Regions from separate parts of the Flavobacterium sp. 28YEA47A genome, predicted to be linked through region 2. Evidence: riboswitches for the same ligand, from Rfam matches in the RefSeq annotation. Region 2 holds a riboswitch; each other region holds the start of a gene.
The links. A riboswitch is a leader RNA that binds a small molecule or an ion and turns the genes downstream of it on or off. The one in region 2 is predicted to bind S-adenosylmethionine.
Positions count from the first base shown of each region.

Region 1: linked by a shared signal. The riboswitch ahead of ABH942_RS09445 (Na+/H+ antiporter NhaC family protein) and the one ahead of ABH942_RS06625 (homocysteine S-methyltransferase family protein) in region 2 are both predicted to bind S-adenosylmethionine.
Region 3: linked by a shared signal. The riboswitch ahead of ABH942_RS01800 (PLP-dependent aspartate aminotransferase family protein) and the one ahead of ABH942_RS06625 (homocysteine S-methyltransferase family protein) in region 2 are both predicted to bind S-adenosylmethionine.

Region 1 covers NZ_JBGCCI010000005.1:281,702-292,535, forward strand. Annotated here, with positions in the region: gene ABH942_RS09405 (mechanosensitive ion channel family protein) at 1-433, shown strand, start outside; gene ABH942_RS09410 (acyl-CoA thioesterase) at 435-824, opposite strand; gene ABH942_RS09415 (OmpA family protein) at 1,213-2,478, shown strand; gene ABH942_RS09420 (glyoxalase) at 2,547-2,948, shown strand; gene ABH942_RS09425 (META domain-containing protein) at 2,983-3,783, opposite strand; gene ABH942_RS09430 (META domain-containing protein) at 3,789-4,211, opposite strand; gene ABH942_RS09435 (hypothetical protein) at 4,483-6,510, opposite strand; gene fabG (3-oxoacyl-[acyl-carrier-protein] reductase) at 6,619-7,365, opposite strand; gene ABH942_RS09445 (Na+/H+ antiporter NhaC family protein) at 7,440-8,759, opposite strand; SAM-I-IV-variant riboswitch at 8,819-8,915, opposite strand; gene ABH942_RS09450 (pirin family protein) at 9,070-9,945, opposite strand; gene ABH942_RS09455 (DNA-deoxyinosine glycosylase) at 9,985-10,470, opposite strand; gene sucD (succinate--CoA ligase subunit alpha) at 10,551-10,834, opposite strand, start outside.
Region 2 covers NZ_JBGCCI010000004.1:43,865-54,698, reverse strand. Annotated here, with positions in the region: gene ABH942_RS06640 (choice-of-anchor J domain-containing protein) at 1-141, shown strand, start outside; gene ABH942_RS06635 (OsmC family protein) at 634-1,056, shown strand; gene ABH942_RS06630 (hypothetical protein) at 1,156-1,680, shown strand; SAM riboswitch class I at 1,746-1,849, shown strand; gene ABH942_RS06625 (homocysteine S-methyltransferase family protein) at 2,014-3,012, shown strand; gene metH (methionine synthase) at 3,033-5,717, shown strand; gene metF (methylenetetrahydrofolate reductase [NAD(P)H]) at 5,821-6,777, shown strand; gene ABH942_RS06610 (RDD family protein) at 6,836-8,617, shown strand; gene ABH942_RS06605 (acyloxyacyl hydrolase) at 8,618-9,718, shown strand; gene ABH942_RS06600 (acyloxyacyl hydrolase) at 9,736-10,827, shown strand.
Region 3 covers NZ_JBGCCI010000001.1:367,293-378,126, reverse strand. Annotated here, with positions in the region: gene ABH942_RS01805 (homoserine dehydrogenase) at 1-1,042, opposite strand, end outside; gene ABH942_RS01800 (PLP-dependent aspartate aminotransferase family protein) at 1,054-2,232, opposite strand; SAM riboswitch class I at 2,379-2,487, opposite strand; gene ABH942_RS01795 (S8 family serine peptidase) at 3,034-4,647, shown strand; gene ABH942_RS01790 (NAD(P)H-dependent flavin oxidoreductase) at 4,693-5,631, shown strand; gene ABH942_RS01785 (carbonic anhydrase) at 5,787-6,419, opposite strand; gene ABH942_RS01780 (alkaline phosphatase) at 6,512-7,927, opposite strand; gene lysA (diaminopimelate decarboxylase) at 8,064-9,302, opposite strand; gene ABH942_RS01770 (hypothetical protein) at 9,427-9,840, opposite strand; gene sucC (ADP-forming succinate--CoA ligase subunit beta) at 10,084-10,834, shown strand, end outside.

The DNA.
Region 1 (10,834 bases), on a different contig from region 2:
TCTTATTAAAGCGAATAGTGTACGTTTCTTACATACAGATGAATTGGAAGGCTTGAAAAAAATACAGCTCGTCAGTTCTTATATTGAACACCGTCAGCAAGATATCGACAAATACAACACCAATAATAATGTTGATAAAAGCCTGACTATTAATGGTAGGAATATGACTAACTTAGGATTGTTCCGAAAATATATCAATCAATATCTGGCAAACCATCCCGGAATAAATAAAGATATGACGATGATGTGCCGTCATTTGCAACCTACAGAAAAAGGTATTCCGATTGAAGTCTATGCCTTCTCAAATGACAAGCGCTGGATCAATTATGAATATATTATGGCCGATATTTTTGACCATATTATTGCTGCCGTATCTTATTTTGATCTGGAAATCTACGAACTGCCTTCTGAAAAAGGAGTACATACAGAATAAATTATTTTTTGAGCCTGTCCCTGACAAATTCAATTGCGGTCTTGCCATGAATTGATGGACGTCCAAAACTGTCCAGATTTACCATAGTTATAGAATTGACCGTAATAATGGTTTCTTTTGTCATAATATTTCTCACTTCACATTTTAGCGTCAGCGATGTCTTTCCAAACTTCACTACGTCAATCCCAATTTCAACAATATCGCCTTGTTTGGCAGAACTGATAAAATTGATTTCCGACATGTGTTTGGTTACAACACGTTCATTCTCTAGTTGGATTATGGAGTATAAAGCCGCTTCTTCATCAATCCATGACAAAAGCTTACCTCCAAATAATGTTTGGTTTGGGTTTAAATCTTCCGGTTTTACCCATTTTCTGGTATGAAATCTCATAATCTTATTTTGACATTACAAAATTAACAATTCTCACCTATTAAAATCAGATTCGATCAGGATTAAAACCACTAAAATTTCTTAAAATCATGCCAAAATTCCCTCTTAAACCTTCCCAACTTCCAATTTTAGCCTTTTTGAAAATCTGTAGGATTTAAGCCTCTTTCCTTCTACTCATAACCAGCAATTAATCAATAAGATACCTAAAAACAAGGCATTAAAACTTTTCATTTATCGGTCATAAAAAAAAGTTATAGAATTATTAAAAAAAACATAAACATGGGAATTATATAACAAAAAGTAAGAAATGTTAAAATTCTATGGTATATCTTTGCCTCAGAATTGTTGCATAAAAAGAGAAAAATTAAATTAAAATCCATTAAGAATTATGAAAAAGAATTTACCATTATTATCGTTTTTATTGCTGGCTTTCGCCACTGCAAACGCACAAGATTCTGCTGTAACAGTAGAGAAAGCTCCGGCAGATGGCTACAACAAATGGTCGATTGAAGTAAACGGAGGGGTAAATAAGCCAACCAGGTCAATGACAGATGGTTATTATACTTCAACATTAAATCTATTCCATGCTGATTTGGGTGTGAGATATATGTTCAATCCTAAATTTGGTTTGAAATTAGATTTCGGTTATGACAAATTCAAAGAACATGATGACAGTAATCCATTTGAAAGCACGTATTTAAGAACAAGCCTTCAAGGAGTTGTCAACTTAGGAAGAGTATTGAACTTTGAAGACTGGACTGATACATTTGGTTTATTGGTTCATGGTGGATTTGGTGTATCTCAATTGTCTTCTAAAGATGGTTTTGACGGAGAAGATTACATGGGTAACGGAATCTTAGGGATTACAGGTCAGGTGAAATTAAGCAACAGCGTTGTATTAACCGGAGATCTTACGGGAATTGTACATGGTAAACAAAACTATAATTTTGACGGTCATGGACCAACAACTACCGGAACTTTCGATGGTACATTATTAAATGCTTCTGTAGGTTTGACATTCTACCTTGGTAAAAACGAAAAACATGCTGACTGGTATTCTGAAACTAAGTTCGACGAGCTGAAAGCTCTTGAAGAAAGAGTTGGAATGATTGAAACCGGATTGGCTGATTCTGATAAGGATGGTGTGCCGGATATGTATGACCTAGAGCCAAACTCTATTGCAGGAGTTGCTGTAAATACAAAAGGACAATCTATTGATAGAAATCAAAATGGTGTGCCTGATGAACTGGAAAGCTACTTAGATAAAAAGTACGGACAAAATGGTAAAGCTACTGCTTCAAACAGTACAATTGAAGAGCTAATCAATGGAGGTTATGTCAATGTGTATTTTGACTTTAATTCAGCCAAGCCAACAACTACTTCTCTATCTGGTGTTGATTTCTTAGTGAAATACCTAAAAGCAAATCCATCCGCTAATGCAGAAATCATTGGTTATGCAGACGAAATAGGAAACTCAGACTATAACAAAGACTTGTCACAAAGAAGAGCAAATTCTGTAAAAGATATTGTTGTCAATTCAGGAATCAGCGCTTCAAGACTTACCGTTATTGGAAACGGTGAAGATACTTCTGTGAATAAAAATTCTAAAGAAGCCCGTCAAATCGTAAGAAGAGTTACTTTCAGAGTTAAATAATTTCTTCATAAATATTTCAAAACCGCTGTAGCAATACGGCGGTTTTTTTTATCTTTAAAAGAAAAACCATGGAAAACAGAGACACTTTCATTTCTGAATTCAGAGGTGAAACTTTAGGAACAGTCACAAACGAGTCTTCATCTGATGAAATTTTTCAAAACCAGGTTATACGCCCGATACTAAAACTCCAAAACGATCTTTTTATTGATGTCTTTAGAAATTATATTTCGAAGTATAAAAATGATTTCTATAGCTATTCTGTTGAAAAGAAACTGGCTTATATCGAAAACTCTATCCATAAGGACATCAAGTTTCGTAATTCGCTTAAAGGAATCGTTATCGGATTATTTACGATACATGAGTATAGCGAATACATAAAAAATTCATCTTCCTTAAATAAAAGAATGATGAATTTGTTGATTGAAAGACTAAAAAATCAAGTACAACTTTTTGAACTACAAGAGGAATAAATAAAAAAAGAGGCTTTTTGCCTCTTTTTTGTTTTTAATTTGCTTTCTGAAGAATTGCTTTAGTTCCATCAGGATTAAGAAGATAAAGTTTGTCTTTCTTAATCTGATAGGTGGTTGTGCTTTGCAGTGCTTTTACAAACAATTTTTCTGTATTATAATTAGGACACATCATTTCAGTAGTAACGATATCTGTAAATCGCAATACTTCTTTTTCATAAAATAACCTGCCTCCCATTCCGTTACAACCGGCAAAACCAGTAAATTTAGATTGTTCGGCATTAATTTCGATACCCGGTAATTTCTTTTCAAAGTCTTTCGGATTCACTTTTTTGCCTTCCAATTCTTCTAAAACCCAATTACCTTGCAATTGCTTGTCAACAATATAATTCCCGCAGCCTTTCAGTTCTTTAAAATCCTTGTCTTTGCCTCTTTTTAAAGATGCTTTTACGTTATAATTATATTCATTATCAGACATGCCATCTGAACATTTGCCCTGCTGTATTGTAAACTTTAAATGGATGCTGTCTGATTTTGCTTCATACGAAATAACGTTGGCATCCATTGCCCTATTCGGTTTTTCATAAGGAAGGGTAAAATTCTTTTCGGTTTCGGGTGAAGTAAAGCGGACTGAATCTTTCATGATTTCAATTCCCCAAAAAGGTTCTGTTCCTGATGCTTTAAAAAAAGCCTCACTTAGCTTCTCAACCGGAGCAACGGTGTCTTTCACCACTGAAAGAGAATCGGCTCCGCTAACCTCTTTGTCGGCAGACTTTGGCTTGCAATTAATAAACAGAAAGCATAAAGCTGCCAGCGTAATTATTGATCTTTTTTTCATGGGATTTATTTTTTAATAAAAGATAATACCTTTGTGTTGTTTCCATCGTATAATTTAAGTTTATCTCCTTGTATTTTAAACTTTTGTACTGAATTAAACAAGGTCATAAATTTACCTTCACCGGTTCCTTGGCAGGCCATTTTTGTCTGAGCAATAGGTCCGAAACTAATCTTATCTTCTTTAATCGTATAGCTTCCCGACATTGAATTACATCCTGAATTGCCGGAGATACGGCTTTCAGTCTTGTCAAAATTCAGTACTGGAATTTTCGCAAATTCTCTTTTGTCAATTGGATCTCCAAATGTTTGTTCTAATTCCCAACTGCCCGTAGAAAGTTCAGCAACAGCTTCATTTCCTTTTTTACAGCTGCATGATTGTAATCCGACTAAAATTATAGCGCAGATTACCGTTAAAAGTTTAGTTTTCATATTTTTTATTATTTGGTTGAGACATAAATATACGCATTCCATAGCAGAGTATAAAATCAGAAAGGATATTTAGAGTTCAAAAAACTGTCAGGAAATCTATATATTAGAGAATAGAAGAATAGATTTTGGCTGGCCAACCTCAAATTTAGAACTGGTTTTGGGCACAGATTAAAATAATTACACAGATTTTAAGAACTCTGTATAAAATACATTCTCTTTTACCATGAATATGCAAACCTTAGCCCCTCAGAACCTTATCGCCTTAGTACCTTTACAAAAGTCCATTATACTTCCTAATAAACCATTCCGCAGCAAGCGAAATTGCAATTAGCACCAAGAGCCATATCCAATCTACCAAAGGAGTTTTTTTGATGATTTCTTTTTGAGTGGCCTTGTATTCGTCATTTTGCAAGAGTGCCTTTATAAGCTCTTCAGTCTGATTCGGGTGAAAAACTTTTCCTTGGGTTTGAGAAGCCAATTGCGTCAGTTTGTTCAGGTCAGGGTTTACAAATTGTCTTTCAATATCAAAATCCAATACTTCAAAAAAACCGTTGTAGGTATTTTTGGATTGCGCCTCTACTACTTTAAAGCTGTATTCGCCGGCCGAAAGTCCGTCAAGGTTGACCTTATAGGAATTATTACCTTTTAAAAGGTCGTAGTTTTTAGTTTGCTTTGTTTTTTTATTTGTGATTGAGATTGTAAGTCTGGCATTTTCATCAAACTCGTAGTTCTTATTAAAATACTGAGCCGTAATTTCAATCGCTTCGCCTGAATTATAGAAGTTTTCATGATTAACTACAAGTGATTTCCTGGCGTTATTGGATGCCAAAAACTGTATGGTCTTATCTACAAAAACATCAAATTTGTCATACGATTGGTTATCGATATGACTTTGCAGTCTCCATTTCCAGATGTTTTCGCCTAAAAGAAATGCGTTTCTTTTTCCCTGGTTTTCGGAATAAGCTAATAAAGGCGAACCGGTATTGACATTTCGGATACGTGATGAAACTAACACTTCTACATTTTCTTTTACCGTAACGGTTCCAAAAGCATTTTGCAATGGCGGCAGATTTTCAAAACCAATATTATCAATAGCAAACAGATTAAACTGAGCATTAAAATCAGACAGATAATCTTCTTTTTGTCCGCTCATTTTGAATTGCAATGTGTTCTGCTGTTGATTCAGGAAATTAAAATCCGTATTCGTTCCTGTTATAATCCAGGTATTCAATCCCGCTAGTTTATTCGCTTCAAAAACAGATTTAAATTCTGCTGTTGGTTGATATAAAATCAAGATATTATAATCTTGTAATGAACTGATTTTATTTGGATTGACTATTGTTACCTTACGTTGTAGATTAGTTTCTATTGAGCGCTTTAAAGCACCAATATCGGGATGATTAATTGCTGTAATGATGGCCACTTCCGACTTTTGATCGATGACTTCAACAGCAAAATTTTTGTGGTTATTATAGGTGTTTTTTTCTGCCTCTTTAGACGTTATAGATGCTTTAAAAACCTGTACTCCTATTTTGTCTGCTGGCAATAAAACATTTAGTACGGCGGTTTTCTTTGAAGGTGTAAAAGAAACACTTTGCTTTGTCAGGACAGCATTGCCTTGTGAAATACTAAAATCGGCCGCAATACTTTTGTTTCCAGAATATTGAAGAAATACTTCTACCGGGAATTTATTTTTGTGGAAAGCATATTTATTGACATTGAGCTGGCTGATTTTTAAATCCAGAAAAGTGGTAGTATCTCCAAGAATTACAGGAAATACTTTATTGTTCGGATTAAAGCTGTAAACATAATCATTCCCAGAAGTTTGGTTTCCATCTGTCAGGATAACTGTTGGAAATGCCGTATTCTTATTAATGCTTTTTAGGTTCTTTGCAACTTCATCCAGATTAGTCTGCGTTCCTTTAAAATCAAAATTGTCAGACAGTTCAAATTCATTTGAAAATTGGTACGACTGTATGTCAAATTTCTCCTGAAGCCTTGAATCAGAAACCAGTTTTTTATAAATATCCAAAGCGGTTTTGTTTGCTTTTAATTCTGTTATAGAACTTGAATTGTCAACAACAACAGACAATGGTGTTTTTACTATATCCAGAGTACTGGTCGTGATTTTTGGATTGATTAGCAACAGTAATATTCCAAAAATAGAGAAGAAACGTAAAAAAGCTAAAAGTAGCTGAGTTCTGGATTTATTTTTAGCCCTAAAAAAATATTGAAAAAAAGACAAACCTCCTGCTATTAGTATTGAAAGTAAGAGTAATAATATGGTGTTTGTCGTCATTTAATCAAGGTATTTTAAAACAAGAAACTTGTAATTGGAAATTACGAATTATGAATTACGAATTACGAATGTAAAATCCGTAATTCGTAATTTGAAATTTATAATTGATTAAGTCAGCATTCCGCCATCAACATTCATAACTTGACCTGTAATATAAGCACTCATATCAGAAGCTAAGAAAAGACAAGCATTTGCTACATCTTCAGTTGTTCCGCCACGCTTTAATGGAATAGCGTCTCTCCATCCTTGAACAACATCTTCGTTTAGTTTTCCTGTCATTTCAGTTTCAATAAAACCTGGAGCGATTGCATTGCAACGGATGTTTCTTGAACCAAGCTCTAAAGCAACAGATTTTGTAAACCCGATTACTCCGGCTTTTGAAGCAGCGTAGTTAGTTTGTCCGGCATTACCCTTCACTCCTACTACAGAACTCATATTTATAATAGAACCCGCACGGTTTTTAAGCATGGTTTTCTGAACCGCTTTTGTCATGTTGAAAACAGACTTCAGATTTACTTCGATTACTTTGTCGAAATCTTCTTCTGAAATACGCATTAGCAGATTGTCTTTTGTGATCCCCGCATTGTTGATCAAAATATCTATATTTCCAAAAGTTGCGATTACGTCATCTACTAGTTTTTGCGCTTCATTAAAATCAGCAGCATTAGACTGATATCCTTTAGCTTTTACACCAAGAGCTATCAATTCATCTTCCAAAATTTTAGCCGCTTCGGCAGATGAACTATAAGTGAATGCCACATTTGCGCCGTGCTTTGCAAAAACTTCTGCAATTCCTCTACCAATTCCTCGGCTGGCGCCTGTAATGATCGCTGTTTTTCCTTCTAGTAATTTCATTATAAAATATATTTAGTTTGTCTTTGTTGAGTGACAAATATAAGAATTCAATCGCAATACTGTAAGACAAGCCTTTAAACTTTAAGGAATTTATCTATCCTTTTGTTCCATGTTTTACTGTAAATCGCAATCAGCGTAAAAATCAGCAATATATAAACATACCATGCGTTTGCAATAAGGTCAATCACATCCAATCTACCTTTAGCAAAATTCAAAATAAGCAATACTTGTGCACCATACGGAAGAATTCCCTGCACAATACAACAAAAAATATCCAAAATCGCAGCTGTTTTTTTAGGACTCAGTTCGTATTCGTCACTTATTTCTTTGGCAATGGCTCCGGTAATTACAATAGAAACGGTGTTATTGGCAATAGCCAGGTTGGTAACGCTTACCAAAGTGCCAATACCCATTTGTGCTGATTTTTTGCTCTTAATTTTTGATTTTATCTTTTGCAGTACATAATCAATACCGCCCGCTTTTTCAACTAGAGCAGCCAATCCGCCTGTTAGCATTGACAAGAGGAAAATATCAGTCATGCTTAAAAAACCTTCATAGTTTTTCTGCATAAAACTCAATACGGTAAAATCGTGTTGGGCAAAACCAATAATTCCTGCAACCAATATCCCGATCAATAAAGTAACAAAAACATTTAGGCCGGAAACAGCCAGACCTATTACTAAAATGTATGGCATTATTGTAATCAGTTCATAACTTTCTTTTTCAATGGCTACAGGGCTTATTTCTGAGTTAAATCCCAAATAGAACAGCAATAGTATTGTGATGAAAGATGCCGGAAGCGCAATAAAAAGATTGACTTTAAATTTATCCCGCATTTCACAGCCAAGTGATTGTGTGGCAGCAATTGTCGTGTCTGATATAATCGAGAGATTATCTCCCAACATCGAACCGCCAAGTAACGAACCGGCAATTAAAGGCATAGAAGCACCACTTTTATCAGCCAGACTGATAGCAATTGGCCCCAAAGCTACAATCGATCCTACTGAAGTTCCTGTTGCAGTTGATAAAAATGAGGCAATTAAAAAGATACCCAACGGGAAATACTGAGCATCGATCGTGCTGATTCCTATATTTACAACTGCATCAACAGCTCCCATCGCTTGAGTAACAACAGCAAAAGCTCCAGACAGCAGATAAATAAGACACATCGTAATAATCTGGTTGTTTCCGCAGCCTTTTATCAGCGTATCGACTTTTGCCTCAATAGATTCCCTGAAAAGTAAAAAGGCTACAATAATACCAAAGGTTACTGCTATTGGTGACGGCAAAGCATAGAAATCATTGAGTAGGATTCCCGCTCCAAGGAAGGTAAAAATAAAAACAAAAAAGGGCAATAAGGCTACTAACGAACCCTGGGTTTTAAGATGTTTCATCATCGATTGCTTAAAAATTAATAAAGCTCACGACGAAAAGCAAACTGAAAAAAGTGTAGGATGGCAACATTTTTTCCAAAAGATTTGGCTTATCGTTTTAGCACCTTGCTTGTTGTTGCAGGTTGCTATCTCTTTATGAGATTCGTGATAACTGATGCAAATATAGAGTATATTTTAAATTATATTTAGTCGAAGTGCATTTTTTACAAATATTTAATAATTTTCGATATAATTGAACTATGTGTAAAAATAAAACCTCTCCATTGCAAATTCAACAGAGAGGTTTTTTAATTATATATTTATGGTGCGGTTAGGCTTCCGGCATGACTACATAACTGTTATCATCTTTTACCTTCGGGAATTCTTTTTTTCTCCAGCGTTCTTTTGCCGCTTCTATTTTTTCATTACTGGAAGAAACAAAATTCCAATAGATAAAACGCTCTTCAGGAAGTGGCTGGCCACCAAAAAGAATAACATGGGTGTTCGGCTTGAGCGTCATCGAACAAGCATTGTCCAGCTTTGAAACCAACATATTTCCTTTTTCTACATGATTGTCACAGGCCTGCACCGCTCCTTCAACAACACAGATTCCAATTTCTCCAAAAAGTTGTCCTTCTGTATGCAGAAGGTATTCATCCTGAGTTTTAATTTCGACCATAAACAGATCCGAATGTACAGGAACCGGCGATTCTTTTCCATATCCTTTTCCTGCTACTAATATAAATTCTGCCGTTTCATCTTTCCAACTCGGAAGATCGTTTCTGTCAAAATGATGAAACTCCGGATCAATATCTTCTTTATCTTTTGGCAGTGCTACCCATATCTGATAGCCATGAATCATAAATTCTTTTCCGTGTCTTAATTCTTCAGGTGTTCTTTCTGTATGGGTTACACCATTTCCGGCAATCATCCAATTCACAGAGCCCGGTGCTATTTTCTGTGCTGTACCCATACTGTCTTTATGCATAACTTCGCCTTCCAATAAGAAAGTCAAAGTTGCAAGTCCGATGTGTGGATGCTGACCTACATCCATATAGTGATCAGGTCCCATTTTTGTTGGTCCCATATGGTCAATAAAGATAAACGGGCCTACCATTCTTTTTTTACGAAAAGGCAGCAGCCTACCTACTAAAAAGTCCCCGATATCACGTGGCCTTTCTTCTATAATCAAGTCGATGTTTGACATATTTTGTTTTGTTTGTTGTGGGTATCTAATTTACTAAAATTATTTGAGTGCTTCCAAAAGAGCTTCCCATTCTTCCAACTTTTGTAAAAAACTTTTAGAGGCATTGGCACCGCTTGGTGATGGCAATATAGAATATTGCAAATCTTTTTTCCGACCTACATATTTATCATAAAAATTGGACGCATTTTTACTCGAAAAAAAGATATGTCTAATATTTGGGTATTGTTTGTAAAAACTTTCGAAATCGTTCGCTTTTTCATTCTTGATATTGCTATCAAGACTTCCTGTCCTTTCACAATAAGCCAACACATCCCAAAGTGCAATATCATTCTCTTTTAATAATTGTTTCTTTTCTGCATACTCTTTTGGCAAAGGCTGGTCAAACAGTGTGAAAAGCAGTTTCCAAAAACTATTTCCTTTATTACCATAATATTCCTGTAATTCCAGAGATTTTTCTCCCGGCATGGTTCCTAGAATAAGGATTTTGGAATTTTGATTTACTAATGGCGGAAAGGCTTGTTTCATTCTTTAAAATTATAAAAAAATCGTCATTAAATAAAAAAGCCTTGCGGTATGCAAGGCTTTCTTTATTAATTGTATGGAGATTATCCCATAACTTCTTTCACTTTTTTACCAATTTCAGCAGGAGAATCAACAACATGGATACCGTTTTCTCTCATGATGCGTTTTTTAGCTTCAGCTGTATCATCAGCACCACCTACAATTGCACCTGCGTGACCCATTGTTCTTCCTTTTGGAGCAGTTTCACCAGCGATGAATCCGATAACAGGTTTTCTGTTTCCGTCAGCTTTAATCCATTTAGCAGCATCAGCTTCCAATTGTCCACCGATTTCACCAATCATGATGATACATTCTGTTTCAGGATCGT
Region 2 (10,834 bases):
AATGGAAGAGTAGTAAAAACTCTGGCTACGGATGGTGCTCTTGAAACTCAGGTTAATATTGCTGACCTAACAACCGGAATGTATTTCTTAAATGTTCAGACAGATTCCGGTTCTGGATCTTCTAAAATTATAAAAAACTAATTTACAGTAGTTTATATTGTTAAAAAATCCGCTTTTAAAAGCGGATTTTTTTTGTTCCAAAATAAAATAAATGTTAAATTTTTATTTTAGGTATTGTCAATTCAAAAATAGTTCTGAAGTTTGTACCATCAAAAAGAAATAAAAATGAGAACTATTATTTGTCATACGTACTGTAAGATGTGGAAAATTTCCGCAGAGGGTACCATTGCCAAATTTTAAGTTTATTTAAAATATATAGCAAAAAGCCTCTGTTGAATACAGGGGCTTTTTTTTTGAAAAAAAATCTTTCGAGAAATACAAAATAAAAAAATGAATACAATAACAACGATTTTCTGTAAAAAGCATATGTGGATGTATTGCCGCCTTAAACTCCATTGCCAAAAGCGAACGACATAATCTCTTTATATATTCAAGTGATAAGTCCTTTTGGTAAGCCGTCCAAAAGGACTTTTTTATTTAAATCTCAATTATAAATCAAAAAAAAATAAAAATATGAAAGCAATAAATGTTTTAGGATACTCAAGAAATAATGAGCAATTCGTAGTAAAGACACAGAATTCTGATGTCAGAATAAGCAGGAACGAAAAATTTCCTGAATTGGAAGGGCCAAGCCCATTCGAATATATCCTTGCAGGATTTGCAGGATGCGTAAATGCTGTCAGCCAACAAGTAGCTGCTGAATTAGGCATAAACCTGAAATCGTTACAAGTAGAAATAACAGGAGAAGCAAGCCTTGAAGAAAGAGTAGGTTTCAATAAAATCGAAATCGTACTGAAGCCCACAACAGATGCTTCACTTCAAGTGCTGCAGAAATGGTTACAATTAGTACAGCAAAAAAGTCCGGTTTATGACAATCTGGTCAATTCCACGCCGGTCGAGCTGATTTTATACAAAGAATATAATTATGCGGCATAAAGCCATATTTGTTTAGTTTGTTTTATTTGTTTGTTTGTTGAAAGACTGCTTTTGATTGCCAGTCAAAAGCAGTTCTTTTAATTAAAAATCTTCAGAACCATGTCCGTTAAAAAAATAAATATCATACTCTTTGGAATAGAAGAGATAGGAAGTTCCCTGATAAATGAAATACTTTCCAATCAGGAACAGCTTCTTGAAAACAGGAATCTCGATTTGAGATTGCCCGTAATTACAAACGCCACTGTCGCTTTTTTTGAAAAGCCAACAGTAAGAAATTCCTGGGAGGCCAATTTCATTCAATTTGCTGTTCCTTTCAGAGTGGAAGACATCATCAGTTTTGTCCAGGAAAATGAATTCGAAAATCTTATCGCTGTTGATACGTCAAACACAGAAGATATTCTTCCAGACTATTTCGATCTGCTCCAGAACGATTTTGACATCATTAGTGCCAATCCGGGAGTGCAAGAGTTTTCGGCAGATTTCAAAATGGCGCTAAATAATAGCATAAAAAAAACCGAAAAAGATTTTGTCTTTATAAACTCAAATGAGAAGAACCTTTCCCAAAAATTAGTTGAACAAATCCTAAGGATTGCAGCCAAGCAAAATTTCCGCATAGCGGTATAATTTCCATAAGCTATTGCAAAAACCAAACATATTGCATTACTTTGCAGTGTTCTTAAAAATATTGATTGTTATCACGAAAGGCGGAGGGATTAGACCCGGCGAAGCCTTAGCAACCCTTTAAAATTTAAAGAAGGTGCTACATTCTACCATATAAATGGATAGATAACACACGGAAAAACCTCAATTTTTCCTCTCTTTTCCTCTGACAACATCTCGATAGTATTTTTCAACCATTCATGGCCAGGAATTGTTTTTCCTATACCATGCATTTTTGAAAAATACTCTGGACTTTTAGATTCATCAGAATCTTGAACAATCTAATAGTATTAAAAAATGTCAGGCATACACAAAGCTATCAAAGAAAGAATTCTCATCCTTGACGGAGCAATGGGAACCATGCTCCAACGGTATAATTTTTCAGAAGAAGATTTCCGAGGTGAAAGATTTAAAGATTTTCCTCATCCATTAAAAGGAAATAATGATCTCCTTTCATTAACACAGCCAAAAGCAATACAAGAAGTCCACCGCCAATATTTTGAAGCCGGTGCTGATATTGTTGAAACCAATACATTTTCAGGAACTACAATTGGTATGTCCGATTATCATCTGGAAGAACTGGTTTATGAATTAAACTTTGAATCGGCTAGGCTGGCTAAGGAAGTTGCAGATGAATTCACAGCAAAAAATCCTGATAAGCCACGTTTTGTAGCAGGTTCTATAGGCCCGACGAACAGAACTGCAAGCATGTCGCCAGATGTTAATGATCCTGGTTTCCGTGCAGTAACCTTTGATGAATTGCGCATTGCCTATAAGCAGCAGGTCGAAGCCCTGATTGATGGCGGTTCGGATATACTATTGGTTGAGACCATATTTGACACACTGAATGCAAAAGCAGCATTGTTTGCAATCGAAGAAGTCAAAGAAGAAAGAAAATTGGATATTCCGGTCATGGTTTCGGGTACTATAACAGATGCTTCGGGCAGAACGCTGTCTGGGCAGACTGTGGAAGCATTCCTTATCTCGATTTCTCATATTCCGTTGTTGAGCGTAGGATTTAATTGTGCTTTGGGAGCAGACCAATTGAAGCCTTATCTGCAACGACTTTCACATAATACCACATTTAATGTTTCAGCACATCCTAATGCAGGCCTGCCAAACGCTTTTGGACAATATGACCAGACTGCGGGAGAGATGCAGAATCTGATTCGGGAATATCTTGAAGATAATCTTATTAATATAATTGGAGGATGTTGCGGAACAACACCTGAACATATTCGCCTCATTGCAGAAGTGGCAAAAGAGTATTCACCCAGAATTGTAGAACCGGTTTAGACTGTAGTAAAAAGAGAAAAATGGCAGATGTCGATTGTAAAAAATATTTAAAATTATCAGGTCTTGAACCTTTAATTATAACGCCCGAAAGCATTTTTGTAAATGTAGGAGAACGCACCAATGTTACCGGTTCCCGAAAATTTCTACGCCTTATAAAAGAAGAAAAATATGAAGAAGCACTGGATATCGCCAGAGCACAGGTAGAAGGAGGAGCGCAGATCATTGATATTAATATGGACGAAGGAATGCTTGACGGCGTTCGTGCGATGACCATTTTTCTGAATTTGATCGCTTCCGAACCTGATATTTCTCGAGTTCCGGTTATGATTGACAGCTCAAAATGGGAAATTATTGAAGCTGGCTTAAAAGTAGCACAAGGAAAAAGTGTTGTCAATTCCATCAGCTTAAAAGAAGGAGAAGAGAATTTTATCCGCCAGGCAAAACTGATAAAGAAATATGGCGCTGCGATTATTGTCATGGCTTTTGATGAAATAGGGCAGGCAGATACTTATGAAAGAAGAATAGAAATCTGCAAACGTTCCTATGATGTTTTAGTCGATAAGGTTGGTTTTCCGGCAGAGGATATCATTTTTGACCCGAATATTTTTCCCGTTGCGACAGGAATGGAAGAACATCGTCAAAATGCAGTTGATTTCTTCAGGGCTACTAAATGGATTAAGGAAAATCTTCCATACGCAAGTGTCAGCGGTGGTGTAAGCAATGTTTCGTTCTCTTTCCGAGGTAACGACAGGGTTCGTGAAGCTATGCATTCCGCATTTTTATACCATGCTGTCAATCATGGTATGACTATGGGAATTGTAAATCCGGAAATGCTGGAAATCTACGACCAGATTCCTAAAGATTTGCTGGAGCATGTTGAAGACGTGCTGCTTGATAGAAGAGAAGATGCCACAGAAAGACTTTTGGCATTTGCTGAAAATATAAAAGGAGATACCAAAGAAGTCTCAGAAAAACAATCACAAGAATGGCGTTTGCTTCCGCTTCAAGATAGGCTGACACATGCTTTAGTGAGAGGAGTAGATGAATTTATCGATGCTGATATAGAAGAAGCCAGACAATTGGCAACAAAGCCTATTGAGGTTATAGAAATCAACCTGATGACAGGAATGAATGTAGTAGGAGATTTATTTGGAAGCGGAAAAATGTTTCTGCCACAAGTAGTAAAATCAGCGCGTGTCATGAAAAAAGCAGTTGCCTATCTGCTGCCATATATTGAAGCCGAAAAAGATGGAGCTTCCAGTTCTGCCGGAAAAGTTTTGATGGCAACCGTGAAAGGCGATGTACATGATATTGGTAAAAATATCGTGGCAGTAGTTTTGGCTTGCAATAATTACGAGATTATCGACTTGGGCGTTATGGTTCCGCCTGAAAAAATTATTCAAACAGCAATTGAGGAAAAAGTAGACATTATCGGGCTAAGCGGATTGATTACGCCTTCTCTTGATGAAATGGTCTATCTGGCAAAACAGATGGATAAGCAAAATGTCAAAATTCCGATAATGATTGGTGGAGCAACAACTTCAAGAGCACATACAGCTGTTAAGATTGCCCCAGAATACAGTGAAACAGTCGTGCATGTAAACGATGCTTCGCGTGCTGTTACCGTTGCAGGAAATCTTATAAATAAAAATACCAACCAGGAATATTTCAAAAGTCTTCGGACAGAATATGACGAGCTTCGTGAAGGTTATCTGAGCAGAAGCCGAGATAAAAATTTCTTAAACATAACAGAAGCGAGAAAAAACAAACTGCAACTGGACTGGACTAATTTTAATCCGAAAAAGCCAAATAGGATTGGAACAAAAGTTATCAACGTAAAACTAAATGAATTGGTCGATTATATCGATTGGACGCCATTTTTCAGAACATGGGACTTGCATGGCAAATTTCCCGACATACTAAAAGATGAAATTGTTGGCGAACAGGCGAAAGTCTTATTTGCCGATGCTCAGGACATGCTACGGCAGATTATACAGGAAAACTGGCTGGAAGCAAAAGGAATTTATGGAATTTTTCCAGCGAACCAAATCAATGACGATGATATTGAATTGCGAAATGAAAACGGTGAATATCTGCAAACTTTCCTGACTTTGAGGCAACAGTCTGCCAAGACAAAAGGAGCGCCAAATATTGCGTTGTCTGATTTTATAGCTCCAAAAGATTCGGGAATTATAGATTATATGGGTGCTTTTTGCGTAACAACTGGTTTTGGAGTGGATGAAAAAGCAGCTGAATTTGAAAAAAATCTCGATGATTATAATTCCATTATGGTTAAAGCTCTGGGTGATCGTTTTGCTGAAGCGTTTGCCGAATATTTACATGAAAAAATCAGAAAAGAAATCTGGGGATATGCTTCTGATGAAGTGTTAAGCAATGAAGCCCTGATTAAAGAAGAATATAAAGGAATCCGCCCGGCACCTGGTTACCCTGCTTGCCCGGATCATTTGGAAAAACCGACAATCTGGAAATTATTAAATGTAGAGCAAAATATAGGCGTAACCTTAACGGAAAGTATGGCGATGTGGCCGGCTTCTTCTGTTTCCGGATATTATTTCGGACACCCTGAAAGTAAATATTTCGGACTGGGAAAAATTAAAAAAGATCAGGTCGAAGACTATGCAAAACGCAGGAATGTCCCATACGAATATGCCGAAAAATGGTTGAACCCAAACATTGCAGATTAATTAGTCGTAAAGTCATCAAGTCATCAAGTCGCAAAGTCGTCAAGTCAAAAATCTGAAATCCAAGATCATAAATCATAGATCGGAAATCAAAAATCAAAAACAAATGAAAGTAACCGAACATATAGAAAAAGCCAATGGCAAATCGCTTTTTTCCTTTGAAATATTGCCACCGTTAAAAGGACAAAACATACAGTCAATTTTTGATAGTATCGATCCGCTAATGGAATTCAAGCCGCCTTTTATTGACGTGACGTATCATCGCGAAGAATATGAATACAAAGAATTGCCTAGCGGCCTACTGGAAAAAAAGATCGTAAAGAAACGTCCGGGAACAGTCGGTATTTGTTCGGCGATACAAAACAAATATCAGGTTGATGCAATTCCTCATATTCTTTGTGGCGGATTTACAAAAGAAGATACGGAAAATTTCTTAATTGATTTGGATTTCCTCGGAATCCAAAATGTGGTAGCCTTACGTGGTGATGCTGTAAAAAATGAAACCTATTTCAAGCCGGAAAAAGAAGGGAACCACTATGCTTCAGAACTTGTAACACAGATTACGAACCTCAATAAAGGTATTTATCTGGATGACGAATTGCAAAATTCTGCGGCTACAAATTTTTGCATAGGTGTAGCCGGTTATCCTGAAAAACATATGGAAGCGCCAAGTTTGGATAGTGATATCTATTTCCTGAAACAGAAAATAAAAAACGGAGCTTCTTATATTATTACCCAGATGTTTTTTGACAACAAAAAATTCTTCGACTTTGTTGCCAAATGCAGAAAAGAAGGAATCACGGTTCCGATCATTCCGGGACTAAAACCCATTTCAACAAAAAAACAATTGAATCTGGTACCACATCGTTTTAAAGTGGATATTCCTGATGAGCTTATTATGGCTATCGTTCGCGCTAAAGATACAGAAGCCGTAAAACAAATCGGGATAGAGTGGTGCATCAGTCAAAGCAAAGAATTAATCAAACAAGGCATACCGGTCTTACACTATTATTCTATGGGAAAATCTGAAAATATCAAAGCAATTGCAAGAGAAGTATTCTAAGCCAGGTCTTGCAAGATTGTTTTAATTGGTTATTTTTGAGTCTTATAAAAAGTATTGTATGCTACAAAAATACCTATCAGAAACAAAAATTGCTTATTTTTCTATTGTAATTGCTCTCTTGGGAATTCTTCTTCCACTGCTTACAGTTGATATTCATACCTTGCCAAAAGAAGCTGTATATACAATAGGTTTTATACAACATATTTTTCAGTCAATACATCTTACAGTTTTTAATCTGGAAGATTGGTATACGTTCCGTCTAGGAACCGGAGGAAACATGTATACATATTACAATGTACTGAATTCATTTTTTTATGTTCTGCTGATTTTAGGAGCAGTATTCTATCTGAGAAGCAAAAAGAAAGAAACACGACTCCTCCGTTTTGTTTATTCCATAATATTCATATTGAAAGTCACTACTTTTATCATTGGTGTTTTTTCTATCATTTTTATGAAAAGTGATGGGTATCCTGTGGGCGTTTTCTTATATATATTATGGTTCTTGAATTATGTTTTTTTGGCATTATATATCTATCTTTCTTTTTCTATACTCAAATACATTGAAAAGGGAAAAACACTAGAAACCATTGAAAGAACCTATGAAACGCATACCAGTGTTAATTTGGTTGAGTCAGGACGTTGGAGAAGATTTTTCCACCTGATTATGGATGATTTTATCATGATTCTTGTCTTTTCAGCCTCATTCGAATTCATTGCAAGAACTGCAAAAATACAACCTTTTGTAGCTGCTTTAGAGAATGGATTGGGTGAGAGAGGAGCCTTTATTGTAATCGTTGCTGTTTTTAGGGTATTCTATTATGCCATTTTTGAGTCAGTTTTAGGAGTGACAGTTGCAAAAACACTTTCAGAAACCAGAGTTACAGATGAAGAAGGAAATAAACCACCAGTGAGTTCAATACTAAAAAGAACATTTTTAAGATTGGTTCCATTTGAAGCACTTACTTTTTTTACGTCTTTAGGACTTCATGACAGATGGTCGGAAACCTATGTGATTAAAGAAAAGAGAACAGGAGTTAACGGAGCATGGTATCTCTTAATCGTTCCTATTACAATTATAGTAGGATTGCTGATAGCCTTTGGAATTTATAAATATGATTCCATACAGGCCGAAAGAAAAGCGCAAGCTGTTGCCCAACAAAATAAAGAGATTTTTGCTGACAAGCTGAAAAACCTATCCACAAATGATTTTATACATCTGGAATCGTTGGAATATTCGTATTCAGATATTTACTTGAAAACGGAAGAAATAAAACCAGACGGGATAGTATTCGCTATTTTGGATGCCAAAAAAGATTATTCGCATATAAAAATAAATGGCAAAATTCTCAATGAATATAACGTGCCAAACTTTCTGGAAAAGATATACGCTATTGAAAAAGAAAGTGCAAAAAGAGTTACAATTTCCAGAAGCCGGCTCCAAAAGGCAATGGAATTAAATTCAACATATAACTATTCCAATCAGGATACAACTGGTGCTTTAAATATTGGCGATTGGCAAAAATATTCTATAAAAGATATTGAGACCTATTTTATGCCACGATTAGTTGTCCTTGACGGCTATTCAACCGACGACAAAATGAAAAATGTTATATTGGCAAACGATGGCTGGAAAGCAGAATTGATAAAGGTTACAAACGCACAATTATATTCCGGACAGCAATTGCCAATGCCTTTATACAAACAGGCACAGGCCATGATTAGTGTTCCAAATGAAAATTTTAAATTTCAGGTCAAAATAAAAGATACCTTAGGCAGAATGTTTTCTTATGAAATATCCAAAGAAAAAGAACTAGAAGCCATAATTAAAAGAACAGAGTAAGTGCTTAAGAGATTATATTTTTTTATTCTTTTTATTCCTGTCGCCGTTTTTTCCCAGGAAATAAATGGAAAATACACTGTTGACGCCAATTATTTTTATGGAAACATTTTACCACATAATAATACTATTAAACACCTGATTACGGAACATCCCGAAGGTATTCTGATAAGCTTTAACAGAAAGACATTTGGCGATAAAGAATGGGAGTCGGAATATAATTTCCCGGATTATGGAGCTTCTTTTCATTATGAAAACACAAAAAATCCCATTTTAGGAGATTTGTATGGGCTATATGCACACTACAATTTTTATTTTTTGAATAGGAACCTGATGTTTCGAGTTGGAGAAGGAATTGCCTATATTACTAATCCCTATGATAAGGAGACCAATTTCAGGAACCTGGCTTATGGAACCCGATGGATGACGTCTACTTATCTGATGCTGAATTACCACAAAGAAAATATTTATAAAAACATAGGTTTGCAGGCGGGTATCAGTTTTTTTCATCATTCCAACTCCAACATGGCCTCGCCAAATACCAGTACAAATACATTGGCAGTAAACCTTGGTGTTAATTATTCTTTTGAAAAAAGCGAAAAATTGCAGCGACAGGCCAAAATATTTGATACGATTCCAAATTATAAAGAGCCTATCCGATATAATATTGCGTTTCGTTCCGGATTCAATGAAAGTGATATTATTGGAAGCGGGAAGTTTCCGTTTTATGTTGTATCGGCATATGCTGACAAACGCCTTTCAAGAAAAAGTGCGGTCCAGTTTGGAGCCGATTTTTTTATGATGAAATACCTCGAAGAATATATCAGATATAAATCTGTTGCCTATCCAAACGAACATGTTGATCCTGATACAGATTATCGAAGAATAGGTGTTTTTATAGGACACGAACTTTTTATCAATAAACTTTCTCTCGAAGCACAGGCAGGATATTATGTATATGCTCCGTTTGGTTTTTTAGGTCCGTTTTACCAAAGAATCGGTATGAAATATTATTTTAGCAAAACTATTTTTACGTCATTGACATTAAAAACTCACGCTGCAAAGGCAGAAGCTATGGAAATAGGTGTCGGTATAAGGCTATGATACATTTTTACAACTACATGAAGAACAATTTTTTTTACCTGCTTTGCCTATTGCCAATACTATGTTTCTCACAAGAGCAAAACAGCAGATATTCACTTGATGTCAATAGTTTTTATGGCAGAATTTTAAAACATTCAGAAGAAATCTCGCAATTCACACACAGAAATCCGGATGGTATTTTTTTAAGTCTTAACAGGAAAACCTATGGAGAAAAACAATGGCAATCGCTCTATAATTATCCGGATTATGGTCTTACGTTCCAATATCAAAATATGAAATATGATGCTTTGGGACACTTTTATGGTTTGTATGGTCATTATAATTTCTATTTTTTTAAAAGAAATCTGATGTTCAGAATTGCACAGGGTGTTGCTTATAATACGAATCCGTTTGATGCAAAGACCAATCCTGAAAATCAGGCTTACGGAACGCACTGGATGCCTGCCACCTATCTTATGCTGAACTACAAAAAGGAAAATATCTGGAATGGATTTGGTGTCCAGGCAGGTATGTCTTTTTTTCACCATTCCAATGCAAATTTGCGAAGTCCCAATAAGAGTACGAATACCTTGGCTTTTAACGTTGGCGCGATTTATGATTTTGAAAGTAAAGAACCACTTCACTATATTGAACATAAAGATTCTGTCAGATTCACGGAACCCATACGCTATAATTTGGTTTTCAGAACCGGTTTTAATGAAAGCGATCTGGTAGGAAGCGGCCAATATCCGTTTTATGTGTTTTCTGCCTACGCTGATAAGAGACTAAACAGAAAAAGTGCCATCCATATAGGAGCGGAACTTTTTATCTATAAATATTTAAAAGAAACTGTAAAACGGATTGCTGCAGATCCAAATCAGAACGTTAGCCCCGATACAGATTATAAAAAGGCAGGAATATTTGTAGGACATGAACTTTTTGTCAACAGGCTCTCTCTTGAAACGCAGTTTGGATATTATGCCTATGCTCCGTTGGATTATTTACCTCCAATTTATCAGAGATTGGGACTTAAATACTATTTTGCAGATGAAATTTTCATGGGTGTCGCTTTAAAAACACATGCTGCAAAAGCAGAAGCGTTGGAATTTGCACTCGGAGTTCGCTTGTAAAATGAAA
Region 3 (10,834 bases), on a different contig from region 2:
CGGCATCTTCAATCTGGTGTCTTAGGAAAACCTTTAGATTTACGTCGTCAGACAGGCTGTAATCTTCCTGCTGCGCAATCTTTTTATATTCGTATTGGTAGTCATAGCTCAAAGCAGAAATGTCGCTCAATACAGCCGAAGCCGTTGGGTGCGCTCCAGCACCTTTACCCACGAAAAACTGTTCGTCGGCAAAACTGGTTTTAGTAATCACACCATTAAAAACATCATCAACATTAAACAGACGGTCTGTCGAATCCACAAATTTTGGAATAACGAAAGCAGTAATATTTCCATCTGTATTTTTAAAAGCCTGTGCGACCAATTTGATTTTTAGTCCTTTTTCACGGGCATATTTTAATTCTAATCCTCCAATATTATTGATTCCAATATTCAGAAGATCTTCGGGTCTTGCAATATATCCGAAGGAATGCGCCAAAAGAATCAACAGTTTGTATTTGGCATCAAAACCGCCGGTGTCTAAAATAGGATTGCTTTCTGCAAATCCTTTTTCCTGGGCTTCTTTTAAGGCTTCTTCATACGACAGGTTTTCTTTAAAAGTTTTAGTCAGTATGTAATTGGTTGAGCCATTCACTATACCCTGAATAGACTCTAAAAGATCATTATCATAATATTCTTCTAAATTCCGAATGATAGGCATACTCGCGCAACAGGCAGCTTCATAGAGTAATGGCACGTTGTGTTTTCTCTGCAATTCCAACAATTCTTCAAAATGCTCTGCAATCATTTTTTTATTGGCAGAAACCACAGCTTTTCCACTTTTTAAAGCTGTCGTTACAATTTCATAAGCCGCATCTGCATCATCAATAAGTTCTACAATAACATTGATTTCAGGATCGTTGAAAATATCGTTTTTGTCGAAAGTAAAGTTTTCTGCTCCAATTTCGCGTGGCTTATTTTGGTTTTTGACACAGATTTTTTTGATGTCGGCTTTTAATCCCGGTGTTTTCTGCAAAACCTCATACAACCCGAAGCCTACGCATCCAAAGCCGAATAATCCTATATTTAATTTTTTTCTTGACATTTTTCGAGTAATTAATTTTTATGGAATTCGACAGTGGCATTTTCTTTAATTGCATTTTGTAACGCCTGCTTTAAGTCGGCAATCAGATCATCAGCATCTTCTAAACCTACAGAAAGGCGGATTAGGCTATCAGTAACGCCCGATTGGTATCTTTTTTCAGCAGGAATTGATTTATGGGTCATTTCACATGGCAGACAACACAAACTTTTTACACCGCCCAAACTTTCTGCCAACTGGAATAATTTTGTTCCCGATACGATTCTTGAAGCCAGTTCCTTGTCGTCAATAACCAGATCAAAGGTCACAACACCACCAAAATATTTCTGCTGGCTTTTTGCAATTTCATGATTGAGGTGGGTTTTTAATCCTGGATAGTAGACATTGCGGATTAGCTTTTCAGTAGTCAGGAATTCGGCAATTTTCTGTGCATTTTCAGCATGTTGTTTGATTCTTAGGTTTAGGGTTTCAATTCCTCGTATAACCAACCAGCTATCAAATGGGCCTAAAATAGCGCCAGAAGCATTCTGGATAAATTTAATCCTAGCGCCTAACTCTTCTGTAGCTGTAATCACCAAACCGGCTATTAGATCGCTATGTCCTGAAATATACTTTGTTGCACTGTGAACAATCAGGTCGGCACCAAAATCAATCGGTTTTTGGGCGATAGGAGAGGCGAAGGTATTGTCTACACAGAAGAGGATATTGTTCTCTTTTGCAATTTTCCCTATGGCACGCAAATCTGAAATCTTTAATGTTGGATTGGTTGGAGATTCGATCCAAATCAGGGCTGTCCTGTCACTGATGGCGTTGGCAACATTTTTTGCATCGGTCGCATCAACATAAGTCACCTGTATCCCGAATTTTTCATAAATATGAGTAAATAGGCGGAAAGCACCTCCATAAATATCGTCTACCGCTATGATTTCGTCTCCGGCAGATAGCAATTTCACAACAGCATCTATTGCGGCAAGTCCACTGGAAAAGGCATAGCCATTGGTTCCATTCTCCAATTTGGCGGCCAGATCTTCAAGAACTTTTCGTGTAGGATTATTGCTTCTTGCATAATCAAAACCTTTGTGAACGCCCGGAGCATCCTGTACAAAAGTAGAAGTTTGGTAAATTGGCACCGAAATGGAACCTGTTAGTTTATCAACTGGAATGTAGTTTAGAATTTGAGTTTGCTCTTTCATCTTGATTCGTTTTTAAGTTTTTTAATATTTTTTCGCTTTTAAAAAAATATTCGAAACCAGATATCGGAAAGGGCATAAAATAAAAATGCTCCTCCGATAAGTCAGAAGAGCAAATAATATCTCGAGTTATTATGTACTATTTTCTAAGCTTATCTTTCCCTGCTAAAGCAAGGGTTGAATGTGGCACCTTATCCTCAATAGGACAGGTTGCCAAGACGTCATCGGGTCAATTCCCTCGGTCTTTCTGGATAAGAATAATCTTTTAAAGAACTTGGGTGCAAATTTAGAGTATAAAATATTTAAAAACCTAATAAAAACGAAAATATTTTTTATTTAATTGATTTGCAGTGTTTTATATTATGTGTAAATGTTGTAAATAGTGCATGTTAAAGTATTTTATAAAATTTCATTTTTGTAAATTTGACATTCATATCTAAAAAAATAATGGTTTTGAATTCAAAAATCACTCAAATTATTTCCCAGCTTCCTTCTTTAAATTTTGAAAGATCCAAACAATTTTATCAGGAAATTTTAGGTTGCATGTTGGCAAACAAATATGAGACCTTTTAATTTTTTATGGGATGATAATGAAATCCATCTTTAGAAATGCAATGAAAAAATAATTCCTGAAAACTCAAGTTGCTACATTCGCGTACATGATATTGAAGCTGTTTTTGAACGGTATAAAAAAGTTTTGGAAGATAAAATAGTACTTAAAAGCCAATCTCGGGAATGCGGGAATTTTATATTATTGATGATAGCGGCAATTTGTTTAAGTTTGGACAGCCAATACAATAGCTTATGAAAAAAATTACCTTTTTAATCGTGTTGCTTTCAGGCTTCTGGGCTATGGCTCAGGAAGATGCCTGGGTGTATTTTACAGATAAACCAGATGCAACCTATTATTTGGCAAATCCGCTGGAAATGCTTTCGCAGAGAGCGCTTGACAGAAGGACAAGACAGAATATTTCGTTAGACGACAAAGATGTCCCAATTTCTGTATCGTATATCAATCAGGTTACGGCTTCAGCAGGAATTACGGTCAAGGCCAAATCAAAATGGATGAATGCTTTGCATATTAGAGGGACTGTAGAAGCCATCCAAAACCTTGAAAACCTGACATTCGTAGACCATGTTCAATTTGCTAATGCTACATTGAATACTGCGGGACGGGCCATGCGACAATCCCAATCAGCTGTTGTGAATAAAGAGCAGGAAGTTCAGGTGAGCTTTGGATACGGTACATCAGCAAACCAGATTCAAATGTTAAAGGGAAATCTGTTACACCAGCAGGATTTTACAGGAAATGGAAAAATAATTGCGGTCATGGATGCCGGTTTCCCTAATGTAAACACAGTACAGCCTTTTCAACGACTTCTTAATAACAATAAAATTTTAGGAGGCTATGACTTTGTAAACAGAAATACAAATTTTTATACAGGCGGCACTCACGGAACTTTGGTGCTTTCTACTATGGGCGGTTATGTTGAAAACCAATTAGTAGGAACAGGACCCGATGCTTCGTACTATCTTTTTATTACGGAAGATATTTCAGATGAGAATCCGGTAGAGGAATCCTATTGGGTTGAAGCTGCTGAAATGGCTGATAGCCTTGGTGTTGATATAATCAATACCTCATTAGGATATTTCATATACAACAATCCCAATTATAGTTATAACTATGCTAATATGAACGGTACAACAGCCTTTATTTCCCGTGGGGCAGATATTGCTTTTTCAAGAGGAATGATTTGTGTTGTTTCGGCAGGAAATTCTGGAGCCGGACCCAATCCAAACATCAGTGCTCCGGCAGATGCTATAAATGCGCTGGCGGTGGGTGCTGTTACTCCGGATGGCAGTTATGCCAGTTTTAGTTCTATTGGTCCTTCATCAGACGGTAGGGTAAAGCCCGATATAATGGCGCAAGGTCAACAAGCTGTTGTTTCTGACGTTTTTGGTAATATTGTTACTGCCAACGGAACTTCTTTTTCTTCGCCAATAATTTCAGGTATGGTGGCTTGTTTATGGCAGGCTTTTCCCAATAAAACAAATGTAGAGATTATGCAAATGATTAAGCAATCGGCTCATTTGTATACTACTCCAAACAACCAATTTGGTTATGGAATACCAGATTTTAATAAAGCCGTGACCAATGCTTTGGCAACTCCTCATTTTTCTGAAAATGAATTTTCAGTATATCCAAATCCGGCCAATTCTGTCGTAAATTTGACCATTCCTGAATTTTATAGAGAAGTACAGATTCTTATTTATAACCAGTTGGGACAAGAGATCGTAAACAGGGAAGTCAAAAAAGAAAATCCTTCCTTTTCAATTGAAAGCCTGCAATCGGGTATTTATTTGTATAAAATCAAAGCAGGAAATACGTATAAGACGGGGAAATTAGCGATTAAATAATAGTTTGAAAAACGAAAAACAAATAATAAACCATAACTAAATTAAATGAATAAGATTACACAGCTTTTCAATATACAATATCCAATTGTTCAAGGAGGTATGATATGGAACAGCGGTTACAAATTAGCAAGTGCGGTCAGTAATGCCGGTGGATTGGGATTAATTGGAGCAGGATCAATGTATCCGGAAGTTCTTAGAGAACACATCCAGAAATGTAAAAAAGCGACTGATAAGCCATTTGGTGTCAATGTTCCGATGCTCTATCCGAATATTGAAGAAATCATGAATATTATTGTAGAAGAAGGCGTAAAAATTGTGTTTACTTCTGCGGGTAATCCTAAAACTTGGACGAGCTTCTTAAAAGAAAAAGGAATCACGGTTGTTCATGTGGTTAGCAGTTCAAAATTCGCTCTAAAAGCGCAGGAAGCTGGCGTTGATGCGGTTGTTGCAGAAGGTTTTGAGGCTGGTGGTCATAATGGAAGAGAAGAAACAACTACACTGACTTTAATTCCTATGGTTCGCGAAAAAATAGAAATTCCGCTCATTGCAGCCGGAGGAATTGCTACAGGAAGAGGAATGCTAGCCGCAATGGTTTTGGGCGCCGATGGCGTTCAGGTAGGAAGCCGTTTTGCAGCATCAATCGAAAGTTCATCCCATGCTGATTTTAAACAGACTATTGTCGACTTGGAAGAAGGCGGAACGCAAGTGACTTTGAAAGAACTGGCACCAGTGCGATTAATAAAAAATAAATTCTACCAGGATATACAGGAGCTTTATGCCAAATGCCCAACAACAGATGATCTTAAGGTTTTATTGGGAAGAGCCCGTGCCAAAAGAGGAATGTTTGAAGGTGATTTAGTAGAAGGCGAACTTGAAATCGGCCAGATTTCAGGACTGATCCACGATATAAAACCGGTAAAAGAAATTGTTCAGGATATGGTTTCTGAATTCGAAAAAGCAAAACAGGAAGCTGTTTCTTTATAAAAAAATCCCTTTGCTCAGCAAAGGGATTTTTTTTAATTGATTATCTGAAACCTTATGCCAAAAACAGTCTCTAATATGTTTATGTTTTTTTGCAAAGTTCAATAATAGAGCGTTGAACGTTACCTGTCTGGTATAACTTCCCGATAGCCATTTTTTTAATCGTGACCCAGATTATAGATTTCCATGATATTTTTCATGATGCGGTCAATATCCAGTTTCAGATCAATTAGTTTTCCGGATTCTATGTCGAATACCCAACCATGAATCTGAAGCCCTCTTTCGTTATATGCTTTTTGCACTTCGGCAGTTTTAACCAAATTAACGCACTGTTCCTGTACATTTAATTCGACCAGCCTGTTGTATTTTGCGGTTTCATCTTCAATAGCATTCAGTTCATTCTTATGTAGCCTGTAAACGTCGCGTATGTTTCGCAACCATGGATTAAGAACGCCCAAATCTTCAGCCTGCATGGCAGCTTTTACACCACCACAGAAGTAATGCCCACAAACTACGACATGATTGACATGAAGGTAGTTTACTGCATAATTCAATACAGACATCACATTCAGGTCAATGCTGATTACCATATTGGCGATATTTCTGTGCACAAAAACTTCTCCGGGAGAAACGCCCATCAAATCTTCTGCTGTAACACGGCTGTCAGAACATCCAATATATAAGATATCCGGATTTTGTCCTTTTGATAAGTTCATGAAATAGTCCGGATCTTTTTGTAATTTTTCAGCAATCCACTTTTCATTATTTCGGAATACTTTTTCTAGTTCCATAGTATTATAGTTAGTTGGGAGATTTTTATATGTTAAATATAAAAAAAGACCGTCTAAAAAAAACGGTCTTGTGATTTTATTTTTGGTAATGTTTAAAACTTATTCTCAACTTCGGCAGCCTGAAGCATTAAATAATGCAGGTCCGTGTTTTTTACAAAAGGCTTTAGAAGCTCGCTTCCAGGGCCAAACATTGCCAATTCAACATAATCAGCGGAGTGATCCATACTAATCCATCCAACAGAATTTGTTTTCTGCTGCATTTCTGAAAATGCTTTATATGGCAGTTTTTTATAATTGTATAGACCTTCTTCTTTATGTAATCCATCATAATAACTCAATATTATTTTGGCATCTTCATCAGAAGGAGCATGCCCGTTTGCCTTTTCGATAACTTCTTTTACTTGTGAAGTTGAAAAGCTCGGAGTGATCGTGTTCAGAATCCATTCGTTGGTATGAGTGTATTTTTGGATGCTGTCAAAATTGTCATTGGCATTTTTCCCATAGATTACTCCGGGATTGGCATTTCCGTGGTCGGTTGTAATGATAACTAAGGTTTCTTTATCTTTTTCTGCAAAGTCTATGGCAACCTTTACGGCTTCGTCAAAAGCAACCTGGTCATTTATCAAAGCTGCAATATCATTAGCATGGGCTGCCCAATCCACTTTTCCGCCTTCTATTTGAAGGACAAATCCGTTTTTGTGGCTTTTCATTCGGTCGATAGCCTTTTGTGCCATTTCTGCTAAAGTAGGAACGGTTTTTTTTAAATCGTCATCACTATTTCGATCTACAGAATAAGGGAGTGCATCATCAGAAAAAACACCCAATATCGGCTTATCATTTGGAATGCTAAGCATTTCTGAGCGTGTTTTTGCTATTTGGTAACCTTTTGCTTCGAATGCAGCAAACATATCTTTTTTATCTTTTCTGGTTTCGGCTGAAAAATAATTTTTACCACCGCCCATCATAATATCAAATCCTTGTTCAAGATAAATTTCAGCAATATCATCCTGACTGTTTCTGCTTTTGCTATTTACACAAAAGCCGGCAGGAGTAGCATGGGTAATTGGAACGGTAGTTACACATCCCGCCATTTTTCCGCTTCTTTTGAATTTTTGCCAGATAGGAAGGTGTGGTTTTCCGTCAGGCCCTACATTCAGTGATCCGTTGTTAACACGAAAACCACCGCCCCAGGAAGAACTGGCTGCAGCAGAATCCGTAACAATAGAACTGGCTGAAGCCGTGTCCATCAAAGCTCTGGAAACTCTGTTGTCTTTATATAATTGAATCCAATTGGATCCTTTTCCATATTTTCTGTTCAAGAACAAGTCGGCCATATTAAGTGTCCCGGTACTCATTCCGTCACTAACCAGCAAAATGATGTTCTTGGCTTTTTTATTTTTGTTAATCGTTTCAAAATCCAGAACATTGGCATTGCCCTGAAAAGGATTCAAAACTGCAGTTCCGATTGTAAACAGTGAACCGTTTTTGAAAAACTTCCTTCTATCCATGTGGTAAAATCTTTATGAAGCCCAAAGATAATGAACTAACATTTTACAGCGATTAACTATTTGTTATTTTAAGAGTTTTTATAAAAAAAAAGCCCCAAGCTAATGCTATGGGACCCTTCCTCAAAATATACTTAACCTAACTAATTTTAGAAACCAGCTCGTAACTTTTGTCAAATTCTACAATGATTTGGTTTCTTATTAAATCGTCAAAATTTTCTCTTTCTCTAATGAGGTGTCCTTTTCCTTCATACCATAATACTTCGGCAGGTTTGAATCTGGAATTGTAATTGGATGACATCGAAAAGCAATAGGCTCCTGCATTTCTGAAACACAGAATATCACCTTCTTTAATTTCAGCAATTCTTCTATTGTTAGCAAAAGTGTCCGTTTCGCAGATGTATCCTACAACAGAATAAAAGCGTTCTTTACCTTTAGGATTGGAAATATTTTCAATATGGTGTTGCGAACCGTAAAACATAGGTCTTATTAAGTGGTTGAAACCACTGTCGACACCTGCGAAAACAGTAGAAGTTGTTTGTTTTACTACATTGACTTTTGCCAAAAAGAAACCGGCTTCGCTAACCAGAAATTTACCCGGTTCAAAAGCTAAAGTCAAATCACGGCCATATTCTTTGCAAAAGGCATTAAATCGCTTGCTCAGTTTTTTACCTAGCTCTTCAATATTGGTTTCGATATCGTCTTTTTTGTAAGGTACTTTGAAGCCGCTTCCAAAATCAAGAAATTCAAGATTGCTAAAATGTTTGGCGGTATCAAAAAGTATTTCGGCCGCATACAGGAAAACTTCAATATCGAGAATATCAGATCCGGTATGCATATGGATTCCGTTGATGTTCATACCTGTATTTTCGACAATACGTAATAGGTGAGGCATCTGATGTACAGAAATTCCAAACTTACTGTCGATATGACCGACTGAAATATTAGCGTTTCCGCCTGCCATGACATGTGGATTGATTCTGATGCAGACAGGAATTGATGGGTATTTTGCTCCAAAATGTTCCAATACGGATAAATTATCGATATTGATCTGAACACCAAGGTGTGCAGCTTCTTCAATTTCTTCAAAAGAAACGCCGTTGGGTGTATAGATTATTTTTTCCGGTTCAAATCCGGCATACAATCCAAGTTGAACTTCCTGGATAGAAACCGTATCCAATCCAGAACCCAATTCCTTTAGAAGTTTTAATATAGAAATATTCGATAATGCCTTTACAGCATAATTTATACGTAAGCTTCCGACTTTTGAAAATGCATCCGTCAGTCGGGTATATTGAGACTGGATTTTTGCAGCATCATATACATACAGCGGGCTTCCAAACTCTTCTGACAATTGCAGTAAATCTTTCGTTTGCATGACTTTAAATTCTTTTATACAAAATTATAATCGAATTTTATATTATGCAAAATAATAACTTATATTAACAAAAATCAACATATTGTTGTTTTTAAAACAATAATATATTAAAACTTAAATTATTTTAACGAATAAATTTGAGAATGACGCCATCTGCTTCGCCTTGATTAATTTGTAAAGTTGTATTAGTGGTTATATAACAACCATAATTTGTTCCGGCAAGAGAAAGAGAACGGGCGCATGTTTCAGGAGTCATAACATTATTGCTTATAGAGTAATTATAGGTGCCTGATTCAAATATGTCTTGTTTGGATTCGTCTGTATTGTTATTTACGACTGTGAAAGTATGATTGGATGCATTAAAATTCCATTGGATAACTCCCGGTTCAAACTGGTCTCTGATTCCGGCTATAGTACCGTTGACTTCTATTAATTTCCATACTCCTCGCAATGAAGTATCATTTCTATTATCGTCGTCGTTATTGCAGCCTAGCAATATCATTATTGCAAATAAGCATATTAGTTGAATTTTTTTCATGATTATTTGTTTTAAAGGATTGGGTTTTGACTTTAATGTATATTAAAGATGTTAAAAAAGTGAAAAAGTTGCTTTTATTTTTGTGTTTTTAATGAAAAAAATGAAATAATAAATAATGTGGGATACTAATAAAAATAGAATCAGAATAGGCAGGCAAGCATTAAATAAAAGAAATAATTCTTTCGCTGATTAGATGAAAATTGCTATTTTTGTGGCACTTTTAAAAAGTCAAAAAACTTCAATATGGATATACACGAATACCAAGGAAAAGAAATATTAGCCAGTTACGGCGTGAAAGTTCAACGTGGTTATGTTGCCAATAATCCTCAGGAAGCTGTTACGGTTGCAAAACAATTGACGGCTGAAACAGGAACTGGATGGCACGTGATTAAAGCTCAGGTTCACGCAGGTGGAAGAGGAAAAGGTGGAGGTGTGAAATTGGCTAAAAATTTACAGCAGGTAGAAGAATTAGCTGAACAGATTATAGGAATGCAGCTAATTACTCCTCAGACTTCTGCTGAAGGAAAAAAAGTACATAAAGTTTTGGTAGCGGAGGATGTTTATTATCCAGGTGAAAGTGAAACTTCAGAATTCTATATGTCAGTTTTATTAAATAGAGGTAAAGGACGTAACATGATTATGTATTCTACTGAAGGTGGAATGGATATCGAAGAAGTTGCTGAAAAAACACCTCATTTAATCTTCACTGAAGAAATTGATCCTACTGTAGGATTACAGGCTTTCCAGGCTAGAAGAATTGCATTTAATCTTGGTCTTTCAGGAAATGCTTTCAAAGAAATGGTTCAGTTTGTAGATTCTTTATATAAGGCTTATGTTGGTTCAGACGCTTCTATGTTTGAAATCAACCCGGTTTTAAAAACATCTGATAACAAAATCATTGCTGTTGATGCAAAAGTTAACCTGGATGACAATGCGTTATACAGACACCCGGCTTTAGCAGAAATGCGTGATATTCGTGAAGAGAACCCAATCG